Regions from separate parts of the Streptomyces sp. NPDC093544 genome, predicted to be linked through region 2. Evidence: riboswitches for the same ligand, from Rfam matches in the RefSeq annotation. Region 2 holds a riboswitch; each other region holds the start of a gene.
What was found. A riboswitch is a leader RNA that binds a small molecule or an ion and turns the genes downstream of it on or off. The one in region 2 is predicted to bind cobalamin.
Positions count from the first base shown of each region.

Region 1 (5,427 bases), on a different contig from region 2:
GCCGGAACGCACGGCCGGGGCTGCGGCACGCGACCGCCTCGGGATTCGCCTCCGGTGTCGCCTCGGCGCTCACCCAGACGGTGACGGTGGCCGCGACCGACCGCTCGGATTCGCTGCTCAGCGCCCAGGTGATCGTGGTGGCCGTGCTCGTGGCGGCCTTCGCGGTGGGCGGACTGTTCCTGTCGCAGACCGCGTACCGGGGCGGTCTCGGCGCGCCGCTGGCCGTGGTGACGCTCGCCAATCCGGTGGCCGCCGCGGTGATCGGCCTGTCCCTGCTCGGCGAACGTCTGCAGGGCGGCGCGGCGGGTGTGCTGCTGGCCCTCGTGGGAGCGGGGATCGCGGCATGGGGCGTGGTGACGCTGTCGCGGTCGGCGCCGGAGTTCCCGCTGCTGGTCGACGACGACCACCCGGTCGCCGCGGTGCTGGCCCTTGAGCCCGAGTCAGCGGCGTACGAACCCTCGTTGCTGCCTCAGCAACCGAACGCACCGAACGCGGGGCATCTCACCGCCCTGTAGAACCGCCATGGGGAAGGGCGGTCGCGGACACTTCGCGACCGCCCTTCCCCATGGCGCCGTGTCAGCCGGTCACGATCGCCGGGTCGCTCACGCCCGGCCGGCCGTTCTCCACGTGTCCGGCGAACTCGCGCAGGAAGCTCGCGTCCGCGTCGGACACGACGGTCAGGTCGTACCAGCGCTTGCTCGCCCGCAGATCGACCGTGTGCTTCACGGTCGTGCCCGACCGCACCTTGAACGACTTCGACCGGCCGCCGTAGCCGTCGCTCACCTTCAGGTTGACCGTGCCGGAGCCCTTGTTGGAGAGGGTCAGCTCGACGTTGTCGCCGACGTGCCGCGCGGTGACCTCGGGTCCGGCCTTCTTGCCCGGGCCCTTGAAGGTGCGCAGGAAGCCGTTCGGACCGTGCACCGTCAGGTCGTACGAGCCGTTCGAGTACGCCGAGTTCCACGTGTCGGCGACCTTCTTGCCTGCCTCGGTCGTGTAGGTCCAGGGGCCGTCGGTGCGGTTGCCGGACGTGACGAGGAAGGCGGCGCCTGCCTTGGCGCCCGAGCCGAAGGTGAGCGTGAACTTGCCGGCCGCCACGTCCGCCGAACCGTCCACCACCGGCGCGTACTTGAGCGGGCGGGCCGGGCGCGAGCCACGCTCCTGCTTGGGCAGGACGGGGTTCGCGGGCGGGGTCGGCACGTAGTCGGGATGCCGGTCGTTGTCCGGCGGCTCGTAGCCGTCGGTGTCCGGCAGCGCGACCGGCAAGGCGTTCTTGTGGGCGAAGTCGAAGGCCGAGCTGAGGTCGCCGCTGATCGCGCGCCGCCAGGGCGAGATATTGGGCTCGTGCACGCCGAAGCGGCGCTCCATGAACTGGATGATGGAGGTGTGGTCGAGCGTCTCGGAGCAGACGTAACCGCCCTTGCTCCAGGGCGAGACGACGAGCATCGGCACCCGCTGGCCCAGCCCGTACGGGCCCGCCGTGTGGCTCGCGTCGCCCGCGTAGAGGTCCGGGCCGACGTCGACCGTGGACTTGCCCTGCGCGGCGGACTGCGGCGGGAACGGCGGTACGAGGTGGTCGAAGAAGCCGTCGTTCTCGTCGTACGTGATGAACAGGGCCGTCTTGCCCCACACCTCGGGATCGGAGGTGAGCGCGTCCAGGACCTGGGAGATGTACCAGGCACCGTAGTTGGCGGGCCAGTTGGGGTGCTCGGTGAACGCCTCGGGCGCGACGACCCAGGAGATCTTCGGCAGCTTCTTGCCCTGCACGTCGGCCTTCAGCTGGTCGAAGAAGCCCTCGCCCTTGCGGGCGTCGGTGCCGGTGCGGGCCTTGTCGTAGAGCGGGTCGCCGGGCTTGGCGTTGCGGTACTTGTTGAAGTACAGCAGCGAATTGTCGCCGTAGTTGCCGCGGTAGGCGTCGTCTATCCAGCCCCAGGAGCCGTTCGCGTCCAGGCCGTCGCCGATGTCCTGGTAGATCTTCCAGGAGACGCCGGCCGCTTCGAGGCGCTCGGGGTACGTCGTCCAGTCGTAGCCGACCTCGTCGTTGCCGAGGACCGGGCCGCCGCCGGTGCCGTCGTTGCCGGTGTAGCCCGTCCACATGTAGTAGCGGTTCGGGTCGGTGGAGCCGATGAGCGAACAGTGGTAGGCGTCGCAGATGGTGAACGCGTCGGCCAGTGCGTAGTGGAACGGAATGTCCTCGCGCGTCAGGTACGCCATCGTCGTCGACGACTTGTTGGGCACCCATTTGTCGTACTTGCCCTTGTTGAAGGCGGCGTGTCCGTCATTCCAGCCGTGCGGGAGGTCCTGGATGAACTGCAGGCCCAGGTCGTCGGCGTCCGGACGGAAGGGGAGCACGTCCTTGGCGCCGTCCGACTGGTGCCAGACCGACTTGTCACCCGATGTCGTGGCCGGACGCGGGTCGCCGAAACCGCGGACACCCCTGAGCGAGCCGAAGTAGTGGTCGAACGAACGGTTCTCCTGCATCAGGACGACGATGTGCTCGACATCGTCGATCGTGCCGGAGCCCTGGTGCGCGGGCAGCGCCGCGGCCCGCTCGATGCTGTTGGACAGCGCGGTGAACGCCGCTGTGCCGCCGGTGAGCTGGAGGAATCGGCGCCGATTCACTTGAGGCATGGGTGGGTGACCTCTTGTCCTGACGGAAGTGATGGGAGTAACGGAAGTACGGGATGACCGGGTGGCCGGGATGATCGGGTGGCCGGGATGATCGGGTGGCCGGGATGATCGGGTAGCCGGGTTGCTGCTGGAACGTGTGCGATTGGAGTGTTACAAGAGCACCAAACGACAAGGAAGGGCCTCGTGGCCCCTGCGTGAAACTAGGCGGTACGTGCGGCGAACGGATGTCAACCGAACGCCAATCTCGACTCCCGCAACCAACATCGGGCAAAACCCGCGGCGAAGTGGAGTGGGTCCGGACACGGACCGCATGTCTCATCTCACCATCCGGCATGTGGGCGTTGTCCCCGCGGCCACCCGAAGCCCTCTACGCTGGTCTGTGCAGCTGGTTCGCCCCGTCCGCCAGACGGGAGGCGTCGTAAGAGGGAACCCGGTGGGAATCCGGGACTGCCCCGCAGCGGTGAGTGGGAACGACCGCCGTCATACGCACTGGACCCGGGAGGGGCTGGGAAGCGACGGCCAGTAGGTGTCTCGTACGACTGGGACGCGCCCACAAGTCCGAAGACCTGCCCGCTGCCCGCGCGCGAGCCATCGTGCGCGGACATCCCGGTGACCTCGTGGGCGGGTCGGCGCACATATCCAGACGGACGACCGCGCCTTTGCGCGCAAGAATCGTTGCGTTCGGTGTGTCACCCCTTCGCGCTCTCGTCCCGTCGCCGGGATCTCAGGGATTCATCTCGCGAAGGAGATTTCCGTGACCACCAAGCCCGCAGCCGCGGCAGCACAGGCCACCGTGTACGGCTACCCCCGCCAGGGCCAGAACCGGGAGCTCAAGAAGGCGATCGAGGGTTACTGGAAGGGCCGCGTCGACGCGAAGACCCTCCGTGCCACCGCCGCCGACCTGCGCCGGACCAACTGGCAGCAGCTGGCCGAGGCCGGCATCCACGAGGTACCGACCGGCGACTTCTCGTACTACGACCACGTCCTGGACACCACGGTCATGGTCGGCGCGATCCCCGCCCGCCACCGGGACGCTGTCGAGGCGGACGCCCTGGACGGCTTCTTCGCCATGGCACGCGGCACCCAGGACGTCGCGCCGCTGGAGATGACGAAGTGGTTCGACACCAACTACCACTACCTGGTGCCTGAGCTGGGTCCCGACACCGTCTTCACCACCGACTCCACCAAGCAGGTCGACGAGCTCCGCGAAGCCCTCGCCCGCGGCCTCACCGCCCGGCCCGTGCTGGTCGGCCCGGTCACCTATCTCCTGCTCGCCAAGCCCGCCCCCGGCGTGGCCGCGGACTTCGATCCGCTGACCCTGCTGGACCGGCTGCTGCCCGTGTACGCCGAGGTGCTCGCCGATCTGCGAGCCGCAGGCGCCACATGGGTGCAGCTCGACGAACCCGCCCTCGTCCAGGACCGCACTCCCGCCGAGCTGAACGCCGCCGAACGCGCCTACCGCGACCTGGGAGGGCTCACCGACCGCCCGAAGCTCCTGGTCGCCTCGTACTTCGACCGGCTCGGCGACGCCCTGCCCGTGCTCGCCAAGGCCCCCGTCGACGGGCTCGCCCTCGACTTCACCGACGCGGCCGCGGCCAACCTGGACACGCTCGCCGCCGTGGGCGGTCTGCCGGGCAAGCGCCTGGTCGCCGGGGTGGTCAACGGACGCAACATCTGGGTCAACAACCTGGAGAGGTCACTCGCCACGCTGGGCACCCTCCTTGGCCTGGCCGGTCAGGTCGACGTGGCCGCCTCCTCCTCGCTGCTCCACGTCCCGCTCGACGCCGCCGCCGAACGCGACATCGACCCGCAGATCGTGGGCTGGCTCGCCTTCGCCCGGCAGAAGACCGCCGAGATCGCCACCCTCGCCAAGGGCCTCACCCTCGGCACCGACGCCATCACCGCGGAACTGGCCGCCAACCGGGCCGCCCTGGCCTCCCGCGCCGACTCGCCGATCACCCGCGACCCTGCCGTCCGCGCCCGCGCCGCCGCCGTCACGGAGGCCGACGCCCGCCGCACCCAGCCGTACGCGGAACGCGCCACCGCCCAGCGCGCCCACCTCGGCCTGCCCCTGCTGCCGACCACCACCATCGGCTCCTTCCCGCAGACCACCGAACTGCGCACCGCGCGGGCCGACCTGCGTGCGAAGCGGATCGACAACGACGGGTACGAGGAGCGCATCAGGGCCGAGATCGGCGAGGTGATCTCCTTCCAGGAGAAGACCGGCCTGGACGTCCTGGTGCACGGCGAGCCCGAACGCAACGACATGGTCCAGTACTTCGCCGAGCAGCTCACCGGCTACCTCGCCACCCAGCACGGCTGGGTGCAGTCCTACGGCACCCGCTACGTCCGCCCGCCGATCCTGGCCGGCGACATCTCCCGCCCCGAGCCGATGACGGTGCGCTGGACGACGTACGCCCAGTCCCTCACCGAAAAGCCGGTCAAGGGCATGCTCACCGGGCCGGTCACCATGCTCGCCTGGTCCTTCGTCCGCGACGACCAGCCCCTCGGCGACACCGCCCGTCAGGTCGCCCTCGCCCTGCGCGACGAGGTCAACGACCTGGAAACGGCAGGCACTTCGGTCATCCAGGTCGACGAGCCCGCCCTGCGCGAGACACTCCCGCTGCGGGCCGCCGACCGCCCGGCCTACCTGGCGTGGGCCACCGAGGCGTTCCGGCTCAGCACGAGCAGCGTGCGTCCGGACACCCAGATCCACACCCACATGTGCTACGCCGAGTTCGGCGACATCGTCCAGGCCATCGACGACCTCGACGCCGACGTCATCAGCCTGGAGGCCGC
Region 1 is NZ_JBFBEA010000006.1:269,262-274,688, forward strand. It holds gene AB0N66_RS11230 (DMT family transporter) at 1-515, shown strand, start outside; gene AB0N66_RS11235 (phosphocholine-specific phospholipase C) at 577-2,628, opposite strand; cobalamin riboswitch at 2,998-3,217, shown strand; gene metE (5-methyltetrahydropteroyltriglutamate--homocysteine S-methyltransferase) at 3,383-5,427, shown strand, end outside.
Region 1: linked by a shared signal. The riboswitch ahead of metE (5-methyltetrahydropteroyltriglutamate--homocysteine S-methyltransferase) and the one ahead of AB0N66_RS04155 (cobalamin biosynthesis protein) in region 2 are both predicted to bind cobalamin.

Region 2 (5,427 bases):
CGCGTCGAGCACCCGCACCGCAGAGGCGGGCGTGTCCAGACCGACCGCGTTCCCGACCCGGGAATGCTTGGTCGGGTACGCGGTGAAAACGAGCGCGAGCTTCTTGTCCTTGTTCGGCTTGTGCTTCAACCGGGCGTGGCGCACGGCGATTCCGGCGACGCGCGCGGCCCGCTCGGGGTTGGCGACGTAGACCGGGACGTCGTCGGGACCCTGCTCCTTGAAGGAGAACGGCACGGTGATGAGCCGCCCGTCGAACTCCGGGATCGCGACCTGCATCGCCGCGTCCATGGGGGAGAGAGCGGCGTCCGACGCCTCCCACGCGGAGTACGAGGAGGTGAGGCAGAGCCCTTGCAGCACAGGGATGTTGAGGTCGGCGAGCGCCCCGATGTCCCAAGCCTCCTCGTCACCGCCGGCGGAAGCCTGCGAGGCGTGGGTGCCGCCGGCCGCGAGCACGGTGGCGACCAGCGTGTCGGCCTTGGCGAGGATCTCGTACAGTCCCGCGTCGGCGTCGCGCAGCGAACCGCAGTACACGGCAAGGGCGTTGGCCCCCCGCGCCTCGATCGCGTCGCACAGCGTGTCGACGAAGCCGGTGTTGCCGGACAGCTCGTGCGCCCGGTAGAAGAGCACGCCGATCGTCGGCCGGCCCTCGATGAACGCCCGCTCGCCGCTCACGCCGAACTCGGCCATCTTGCGCGGCTCTTCGAAGCCCTCGCCGGTGAGCAGCACGGTGTCGGAGAGGAAGCGGGCCAGTTCGGTCAGGTTCTCCGGGCCGCCCTCGACGAGATAGCGCAGCGCCTCGGCCACCACACCGGCGGGCACGGACGACTCGGCCATCAACTCCGCGTCAGGGACGGCCTCCCCGCCGAGCAGTACGGTCGGAATGCCGGACGCCTTGAGGAAGACGAGCCCGTCCTCCCAGGCTCGCTTCCCGCCAAGGAGCCGTACGACGGCGACGTCCGCGCCCCTGACCAGCTCGGGGAGTTCGGTGGCGACGTCCACCCGGGTCGGATTGCCGATCCGGTACGCGGCGCCGGAGGCCCGGGCCGCCAGCAGATCCGTGTCGGCGGTCGACAACAACAACACTGTGCTCATGCGGGCGCTCCCGGTGGAATGAAAGGCAGTCCTGACGGCGCGCCCGACTCGATGAGCCGCCACAGCGCGTCCGTATCCGCGTGTTCCTCGATCAGATCGCCGAGCCGGTCCAACTGCTCCTCGCGCAGCGCCGCGAACGACGTGTCGGCGGCCGGTACGAAGCGACGGCCCGCGGCGGCCGCCACCTCGCGCAGGAAGGCGCGCCGGAACCCGTCCGACTCCAGCGAGCCGTGCCAGTGCGTGCCCCAGATCTCACCGACCCGGCAACCGTCCAAAAACGGTTCCCCGCCGGTGACTTGGGCGACGCCGTGATGGATCTCGTACCCCTCGACGGGCTCGCCCAGCGCCTCGCCCACGGGCCGCGTGAGCGTCTTCTCCCGCGCGAACCGCACGCGTACGGGGAGCAGTCCGAGCCCGTCGACATGACCTGCCCGCGACTCGACCTCGTCCTCGATGTGCTCGCCGAGGAGCTGGAAGCCGCCGCAGATGCCGAGCACGGGCCGCCCCTCGGCGGCCCGTCGCGCGATCGCGTCCGCGAGCCCGCGCTCCCGCAGCCACTCCAGCGCCTTCACCGTCCCCCGGGTCCCGGGTACGACGACGAGGTCCGCGTCGGCCAGTTCCTCGGCCCGGTCCACGAAGCGCACGACGACACCCGGCTCGGCGGCCAGCGCGTCCACGTCCGTGAAGTTGGACATGAGGGGGACGGCGCAGACGGCGACGCGCAGCACGTCCTCGCCGACGGGCGCCGTGGCCGCGGACTCCCGGACCGCGCCCCTGAGCGAGACGGCCATCCCGTCCTCCTCATCGATCCCCAGGCCGTGCTGGAAGGGCAGCACGCCGTACGAAGGGCGTCCGGTCAGCCCGTGAAGCATGTCGAGTCCCGGCTCCAGCAGGGAGACATCCCCGCGGAACTTGTTCACGAGGAACCCCGCGACGAGTTCCTGGTCCTCGCGCGACAGCAGCGCGACCGTCCCGAAGAAGGACGCGAAGACGCCCCCACGGTCGATGTCGCCGACGACGAGCACGGGGAGCCGCGCATTGCGCGCGATCCCCATGTTCACGATGTCCGTCCGCCGCAGATTGATCTCGGCAGGACTCCCCGCCCCCTCGCAGATCACCGCGTCATACGTGCCCCGCAACTCGGCGAGGCACTCCAGCACGGTCCCGAGCAGCGCTTCCTGCCGCCCGCCGTGGTAGCCGCGCGCACTCATCTCACCCACGGGCTTCCCCATGAGTACGACCTGACTGCTCCGGTCACTCCCCGGCTTGAGCAGCACGGGATTCATCAGCGCGGTCGGCTCCACGCGGGCGGCCTGCGCCTGCATGGCCTGCGCCCGCCCGATCTCGGCGCCCTCCCGCGTCACGAACGAGTTCAGCGACATGTTCTGCGCCTTGAAGGGCGCCACCTTGACGCCCTGCCGCACCAGCCACCGGCAGATCCCGGCGGTCACGACACTCTTGCCCGCGTCGGAGGTGGTCCCGGCGATCAGCAGCCCGCCGCCGCTCATGAGTTCCGTCCCTGTCGCCTCAGCACGTGGCCGGCGGCACACACACCCAGCGCGAGCCAACTCACGCGCCGCGACAGCCGTACGGCCCGCTCGATGTCGCCGACCGCGACGGCGCGGCCCCCGCCGTTCAGTACGGGCCGGTGCTCGATCCGTCCCCCGTACGCGAGGGTCCCGCCCAGCCGCACACCGAGCGCCCCCGCGAACGAGGCCTCCACAGGCCCGGCGTTCGGGCTCGGATGCTTGCAGGCGTCCACCCGCCAGGCGCGCACGGCGCCCCGCGGATCGCCTCCGGCAGCGGTGGCGAGGGCAGCGGTCAGCCGCGCCCCCGGCCAGCCCGCGACATCGTCGAGCCGCGCGGAAGTCCAGCCGTAGCGCCGGTACTTGGGGGACTTGTGCCCGACCATCGCGTCGAGCGTGTTGACGGCACGGAACCCGACAAGACCGGGCACGCCGCCAACAGCCCCCCACACGAGAGCCCCCACCACGGCGTCGGAGGTGTTCTCGGCGACGGACTCGACGACGGCCCGCGCGATCCCGTTCGCGTCGAGCGCCTGCGGATCCCGCCCGCACAGATGCGGCAGCCGCTCCCGGGCCACCTCGACATCGCCGGCTTCGAGCGCGCTGCCGATCGCCCGGGCCTCCCGGCCCAGCGAGGTCCCCCCGACGACGGCCCAGGTGGCGGCAGCGGTCAGCGCGACGGAGGCGGTACGAGAGGAACGTACGGAATGACTCGCGAGCGCCGCGAGGCCGGTGGCACCGCCCGCACACACGACCGTGTGCAGTGCGCCCCACCCGCGATGGTCCCGCCACAGCACCCGCTCCACGGCTCCCGCGGCCCGCCCGAAAGCGGCGACCGGATGTCCGCGGCGGGGATCGCCGAGCAGCAGGTCGCCGAGGAGGCCGGCGGCGGCGCCGTACGCGAAGACGCGATCGGCACGCACCGGTTCAGCCGACCGTCAGGTCAGGCACAACCGTCGTTCGCAAGGCACTTGGGCAGCCGCGCATGGCGATATGTCCTCACTCAGGGTGTCCGCGCCCTGGTTCGAAGAGACCGACGGTGAGAGTTCCTGGCTCACGGGGACTACCTTCCCCGGTGACAGTGGCGGGACCGCGCCGGATTCGCACCGGCTTCCTCTCTTGCCGCCGTACTTGGCTTTGGCAGTCCACCACGGGGTTGGAAGACCCGTCAACTTGCTGTTGACCTGCGGGGAGAGAGTGTGCGAAGGCCCACACAAGGGTGGGGCGCGGGACGTTGACACGTCCCGCGCCCCACCCGAGGTGCTGCCTTGTTCGTGCGGTATCTGTGCGGCCTTGGGACGGCTGTCAGGCCACGATCAGATAGATCCCGTACGCCACCGCCGCTGCGCAGGCGGCGAAGCAGGCGTACGCGCCGGTGACCGCGAGAGCGGCGGAGCCGCCCTGCGCCGAGGCCGACTCGCGCCTGGAGAGGCCGACGATGCCGAGGGTGAAGAGGCCCACGAGGGCCACGGTGGTCACGAGGCTGACTCCGAAGACGGAGCCGAGGGCTGCCCAGTCGATGTGCATGCTGTTCGTTCCTTACACCGTGGCCGGAGCGGTGGGCTCCGCGTCCGGGGACGGGATGGTGGCCTTCAGCTCGCTGGTCAGGTCGCCGGTGAGCGGGCCCGCGGGCGGTGGGGTGACCGCGGCGATCGCCGCGGTGACGACGCCGGCAGGCTCGGCGGCGACCTCGTTGACGTTGTCGATGGTCACCGGCTGGCGGCGCGACAGCTTCCAGATGGTGCCCGCGCCGGCCACCAGGAGCGCGCCCGTCAGGACGATGCCCCAGGTGCCCTGCTTGGTGAGGAACTCGGCGCCGGCGCCGACCAGGCCCGCCGCCGGGAGCGTGAGGCCCCAGGCGATGAACATGCGGGTCGCGGTCGACCAGCGGACGACGCCGCCCTTGCGGCCGAGACCGGAGCCCATCACGGCGCCGGAGCAGGACTGCGTGGTGGAGAGTGAGAAGCCCAGGTGGGAGGAGGCCAGAATGACCGTTGCCGCGCTGGTCTGGGCGGCGAAGCCCTGCGGCGGCGCGAGGTCGGTGAGGCCCTTGCCCATGGTGCGGATGATGCGCCAGCCGCCCAGGTAGGTGCCGAGCGCGATGGCCATACCGGCCGAGACGATGACCCAGGTGGGAGGGTTCGAGTCCGGCGCGATCACACCGCCGGTGACCAGCGCGAGGGTGATGATGCCCATCGTCTTCTGCGCGTCGTTCGTGCCGTGGGCCAGCGAGACGAGGCCCGCCGAGGCGATCTGGCCGGCGCGGTAGCCCTTGGCGGTCGCCTTCTCGTCTGCGCGGCTGCCGATCTTGTACGTCAGCCGGGTGGCGAGCGTCGCGGCGAGTCCGGCCACGATGGGCGCGGCGATCGCGGGGAGCAGCACCTTGGTGACGACGGTCGAGCCGTTCACCGACGACCAGCCGGCTGACATGACCGCGGCGCCGATGAGGCCGCCGAAGAGTGCGTGGGAGGAGCTGGAGGGCAGACCCAGAAGCCAGGTCAGCAGATTCCAGAGGATGGCACCGACGAGCGCCGCGAAGATCACTTCGGTCCGTATGCCCTCTTCGTTGATGATGCCGCCGGAGATCGTCTTGGCGACCTCCACGGAGAGGAACGCACCGACGAGATTCAGCACGGCGGACATGGCCACCGCCGTCTTGGGTCTGAGAGCACCGGTCGAAATGGTCGTAGCCATCGCATTGGCGGTGTCGTGGAAACCGTTCGTGAAATCGAACACGAGAGCGGTGACGATCACGATTCCGAGGAGGAGCGTGATGTGTTCCATTTACCCAGGCTTCTATTTGGCGGCA
Region 2 is NZ_JBFBEA010000002.1:406,425-411,851, forward strand. It holds gene cobN (cobaltochelatase subunit CobN) at 1-1,092, opposite strand, end outside; gene AB0N66_RS04150 (cobyric acid synthase) at 1,089-2,600, opposite strand; gene AB0N66_RS04155 (cobalamin biosynthesis protein) at 2,597-3,541, opposite strand; cobalamin riboswitch at 3,641-3,784, opposite strand; gene AB0N66_RS04160 (hypothetical protein) at 3,924-4,145, opposite strand; gene AB0N66_RS04165 (inorganic phosphate transporter) at 4,158-5,402, opposite strand.

Region 3 (5,427 bases), on a different contig from region 2:
CGACCTCACCGTGGAGGAGGGCGAACTGTGCCTCGTCGTGGGCCTCACGGGCGTCGGCAAGTCGACGCTCCTCGGCGCGGTCAACGGGCTCGTGCCGCACTTCACCGGCGGCACCCTGTACGGCCGAGTCACCGTGGACGGCCGCGACACCGCCCACCATCCACCGCGTGAACTCGCCGACGTCGTAGGAGTGGTGGGCCAGGACCCCCTGGACGGCTTCGTCACCGACACCGTCGAGGAGGAACTCGCCTACGCCATGGAGCAGTTGGCGATCCCGCCGGCCACCATGCGCAAGCGCGTCGAGGAGACCCTGGACCTGCTCGGCCTCGCCGACCTGCGCCACCGGGCCCTGTACGAACTCTCCGGCGGCCAGCAGCAGCGCGTCGCCATCGGGTCCGTACTCACCGCCCACCCCCGTGTCCTCGTCCTCGACGAGCCGACCTCGGCTCTCGACCCGATGGCCGCCGAGGAGGTCCTCGCCGCCGTCACCCGCCTCGTCCACGACCTCGGCGTCACGGTCCTCATGGCGGAACACCGCCTGGAACGGGTCGTGCAGTACGCCGACCGAGTGGTCCACCTGCCCGGAGACGGCCGCGCGGTGATCGGCGCACCCGCCGACATCCTGCGTACGTCCACGATCGCGCCGCCGATCGTGGAACTCGGCCGGGCCGCCGGCTGGTCCCCGCTGCCGCTGTCCATCCGCGATGCCCGCCGGGCCGCCGCGCCCCTGCGCACCGGCCTGTCCGGACACACGCCCGGTCCCGTACGTCCGTTCCAACTCACCCCTAGGGCACAGCTGTTGACCGCGCGTGGCATGACGGTGACCTACCACGGAGTCCCGGCCGTCCGAGCGGTCGACCTCGACCTGCACGGCGGCGAGGTCACCGCGCTCATGGGCCGCAACGGCTCCGGCAAGTCCTCCCTGCTGTGGGCCCTCCAGGGCTCGGGACCGCGCCGCGCCGGAACGGTAAAGGTCGTCGGCGCCCCCGGGGATCCGCACACGCTGTCCGCCGCCGAGGCACGCAAGGCCGTCGGCCTGGTCCCGCAGACCCCCGCCGACCTGCTCTACCTCGAAAGCGTCAAGCAGGAACTCGCCCAGGCAGACACCGAGTCGGGCGGCGGGGAGCCGGCCCGCGCCATCCTGGACCGGCTCGCGCCCGGCATCTCCGACGACACCCACCCGCGCGATCTGTCCGAGGGGCAGAAGCTGGCCCTCGTCCTGGCCATCCAGCTCTCCGCCGCGCCCCGGGTGCTGCTCCTCGACGAGCCGACCCGCGGCCTCGACTACCGTGCCAAGACGGAACTCGCCCGGATCGTCGACGCGCTCGCCGCCGAGGGCCGGGCCGTTGTCATCGCCACCCACGACGTCGAGTTCGTCGCCCAGGCCGCCGACCGGGTCGTCGTCATGGCCGAGGGGGACATCGTCGCCGACGGCTCCACCACCGAAGTCATCGTCGCTTCACCGGTGTTCGCCCCGCAGACGGCGAAGATCCTCGCCCCGCTGCCCTTCTTGACGGTCGATCAGGTGCGCCCGCTGCTGGACGGGGACTCCGGCTCATGACGACCCCGCGCTCATTCGCCCCGGCCATCCGGCTCACCCCGCGCGTCGGGATCGTGATGGCACTCGCCGCGTTCCTCGGCGTGGTCGCGTTCTTCTGGCCGTTCGTCGTCCCACCGGGCGCTTTGGGCTCGAACTACGCGCCCCCGCTCATCTTCGGTGTGCTGCTGGTGCTCGTCCTGTGCGTGGTGCTCTCCGAGATCGCCGAGGGCGGTATCGACTCCAAGGCGATCGCCATGCTCGGTGTCCTGTCCGCCGTCAACGCGGCCCTGCGCCCGCTGGGCGCCGGCACGGCGGGCATCGAGACGGTCTTCTTCGTCCTCGTCCTGGCCGGACGTGTCTACGGCGCCGGCTTCGGCTTCGTCCTCGGCTGCACCTCGCTGTTCGCCTCCGCCCTCATCACGGGCGGCGTCGGGCCGTGGATGCCGTACCAGATGTTCGGCTGCGCCTTCGTCGGCATGCTTGCGGGATTCCTGCCCCGGGCGAGCGGCCGGCGCGAGGTGCTGCTCCTGGCGGGCTACGGCTCGCTCTCCGGCTACCTCTTCGGCTTCCTGCTCAACCTCTCCTTCTGGCCCTTCTCCCTCGACCCGAACAGCTCCATCGCCTACCTGCCCGGCCTGCCGTTCACCGAGCAGTGGCAGCGTTACCTCGCCTTCGACCTGGCCACATCGCTGGGTTGGGACACCGGCCGCGCCGTCACCAACTTCGTCTGCATCCTGCTGGCCGGCCCGGCGGTCCTCACCACCTTCCGCCGGGCCGCCCGCAAGGCCCGCTTCCGGGCACCCGTGCGATTTGCGGCTCCCGCGCGCGAACTGGACCCGGACGGCTCCTGAGTGCATCCCGAACCGCCGAACGGCTGTCAGGACGGGAAGGCCAGAATCTCTCTGCTTCAGCAGGAAGAGCAAGTCAATGCCTCACCGAACCCGGCGCCGCCCGATCGGACGCTGCCGCCCTGTGCACCCGCGCGGTCCGCGACGGCGACCATCACGTCCTGACCGGCGTCAAACAGTTCATCTCGGGCGCGGGCGCCTCCCGGGTGTAGGTCGTCCTGGCCCGCACCGGTGAGGACGGCCCGCACGGCATCTCCGCGTTCCTCGTCGACAAGGAGGACCCCGGCCTCTTCTTCGGTCCCAACGAGCGGAAGATGGGCCGGCACGCAACGTCCATCCGGCAGGTGATCCTGGACGGCGTCCGGCTGCTCGGCCGCGCCTTCGAGACCAACCTCACCGAAGGCGTCCGCTTCGAACGCCGCCTGTTCCACGCGGTGTTCGCGACCGCCGACCAGAAGGAGGGCATGGGCGCCTTCATCGACAAACGGCCGCCCGGGTTCAACCACCGCTGCCCCACCGGTCGCATCGGCCGCGTCACCTGGCGGGAGAGGTAGATCACGCCAGGTGGTGCGGTCTTGGCCATGCACGCGACACACGGTACCGTCGGTCCGATATCGACGACGGCGAGACGGAAGCTGGTGAGAATCCGGCACGGTCGCGCCACTGTGAAGAGGACGCCCCCTGGGGTGCTCCCCAAGTCAGACCCGTGGCCGTCGTCCAGTGCACCACCGAGATGGGACGCGAACTCCCAGAGGAGGCCCTGCCATGGCGCAGCATGTCGCCCAGCCGACAACCACCACCCCTGTCATACCGGCCAAGCTGCCGCTCAAGGACATCGCCCCCTGGGCGGTCTTCTTCGGCATTCTGATGCTGGTCCTGCTCTACTTCGTCGGCGCTGAGCAAGGCGCCACCTCCGTCGTCTCCGGCGAGGAAGTCCACGAGTGGGTGCACGACGCCCGCCATCTCCTCGGCTTCCCCTGCCACTGACGAAGGACGCCGCTCACCCCATGAACTCCGCAACAGTAAGAAACCTTCTCGTGCGGGGCATGCTCGCCGGCCTCGGCGCCGGCGTGCTCGCCCTGATCGTCGCCTACTTCCTCGGTGAACCGAGCGTCGACAGCGCGATCAGCTTCGAGGAGGCCCATGCCTCGGGCCACGAGCACGAGGTCGAACTCGTCTCCCGCAGCCTTCAGTCCACCGCCGGGCTCGCCACCGGTGTCCTGATCTACGGGGTCGCCTTCGGTGGCATCGCCGCCCTCGCCTTCTGCTTCGCGCTCGGCCGCGTGGGCCGCTTCAGCGCGCGGGCGACGGCGCTGCTCCTGTCGGGGACCGCGCTGCTCGCGGTGTACGTCGTGCCGTTCCTCAAGTACCCCGCCAACCCGCCCGCGGTCGGCAACGGCGACACCATCGGCAAGCGGACCACCCTGTACCTGCTGATGATGGTGCTCAGCGTGCTCCTCGCCATCGCCGCGACCATCCTGGGCAAGCGGCTCGCCCCGAAGGTGGGCACCTGGTACGCCACCGTGTCGGCGCTGGCCGCCTTCGCTGTCGCGATCGGACTGGCGTACGCGTTCCTGCCCGTCATCCAAGAGGTGCCGGCCGACTTCCCGGCCACCGTGCTGTGGCGCTTCCGCGTCTCGGCGCTGGCCATACAGATCACCCTGTGGGGCGGCTTCGGCCTGGTGTTCGGTGAACTGGCCGAGCGGTTGCTCCATCCCAAACCTGCGACAGCCGCAGCGGGACGACCGGTCGCAGCCCCCAACTGACACGACCCGCCACACGAGTCAGGGCCCACGGAACCATCCGGGGCCCTCTCGCGTTTCCGGCCATCGACGCCATCGACGCCATCGACGCCATCGACGCCATCGGGGTGGTTCAGGAGCTTTCGCCGCCGAACGTCCGGAGAATGCGTTCGGCGGCGAGCGTGGCCGTCAACTCGCCGTCCCTGACCTGCCGTTCGAGATCGGGCGTCAAGGCCCGTACGGCCGGATCGGCGTGCAGACGGCCGAGGAGTTCGTCGCGGACCATCGTCCAGGTCCAGTCGACCTGCTGGTCACGGCGTTTGGCGGCGAGCCGGCCGGACGAGTCGAGCAGCGTGCGGTGCTGTTCGAGGCGGTCCCAGACGGTGTCCAGGCCGGCCGATTCGCGGGCGCTGCAGCTCAGGACGGGCGGTGTCCAGGCCGCGTCCCTGCCGTGCATGAGCCGGAGCGCGCCAGCCAACTCCCGTGCGGCTGCCTGCGCGTCGCGTTCGTGCGGGCCGTCCGCCTTGTTGACGGCGATCACGTCGGCCAGTTCCAGGACGCCCTTCTTGATGCCCTGGAGCTGGTCGCCGGTTCGGGCGAGTGTCAGGAGGAGGAAGGAGTCGACCATGTTCGCGACGGCCGTCTCGGACTGACCGACGCCGACCGTCTCCACCAGCACCACGTCGTAGCCCGCGGCTTCCATCACCACGATCGACTCGCGTGTCGCCTTGGCGACCCCACCCAGGGTGCCGGCGGTGGGGGAGGGCCGGATGAAGGCCGCCGGGTCGACGGCCAGGCGTTCCATCCTCGTCTTGTCGCCCAGGATCGAACCGCCCGTACGGCTGGAGGACGGGTCCACGGCCAGCACCGCCACCCGGTGGCCGAGCGCGGTGAGCATCGTGCCGAAGGCGTCGATGAACGTCGACTTGCCCACGCCCGGTACGCCGCTGACGCCGATCCGCCGTGCCCGGCCGCTGTGCGGGAGCAGCTCGGTCAGCAACTCCTGGGCGAGCGCCCGGTGCTGGGGCCGGGTGGACTCGACGAGGGTGACGGCGCGCGCGACGAGCGCGCGCTTCCCGTCGAGTACGCCCTTGACGTAGGTGTCGAGCTCGATCACAGGTCGTGCCCGAGATCGGCCGAGAGCCGCTGGACGAGGTCGTGGGCCGCGTCCGGGATCACCGTCCCGGGCGGGAACACGGCGGCCGCCCCCATCTCCAGCAGAGTCGGCACGTCCTGCGGAGGGATCACCCCGCCCACGACGATCATGATGTCCTCGCGGCCCTCCGCCGCCAGCTCC
Region 3 is NZ_JBFBEA010000006.1:61,711-67,137, reverse strand. It holds gene AB0N66_RS10285 (ATP-binding cassette domain-containing protein) at 1-1,561, shown strand, start outside; gene AB0N66_RS10280 (ECF transporter S component) at 1,558-2,391, shown strand; partial or broken gene AB0N66_RS10275 (acyl-CoA dehydrogenase family protein) at 2,460-2,756, shown strand; partial or broken gene AB0N66_RS10270 (hypothetical protein) at 2,757-2,942, shown strand; cobalamin riboswitch at 2,976-3,118, shown strand; gene AB0N66_RS10265 (CbtB-domain containing protein) at 3,154-3,375, shown strand; gene AB0N66_RS10260 (CbtA family protein) at 3,396-4,154, shown strand; gene meaB (methylmalonyl Co-A mutase-associated GTPase MeaB) at 4,264-5,247, opposite strand; gene scpA (methylmalonyl-CoA mutase) at 5,244-5,427, opposite strand, start outside.
Region 3: linked by a shared signal. The riboswitch ahead of AB0N66_RS10265 (CbtB-domain containing protein) and the one ahead of AB0N66_RS04155 (cobalamin biosynthesis protein) in region 2 are both predicted to bind cobalamin.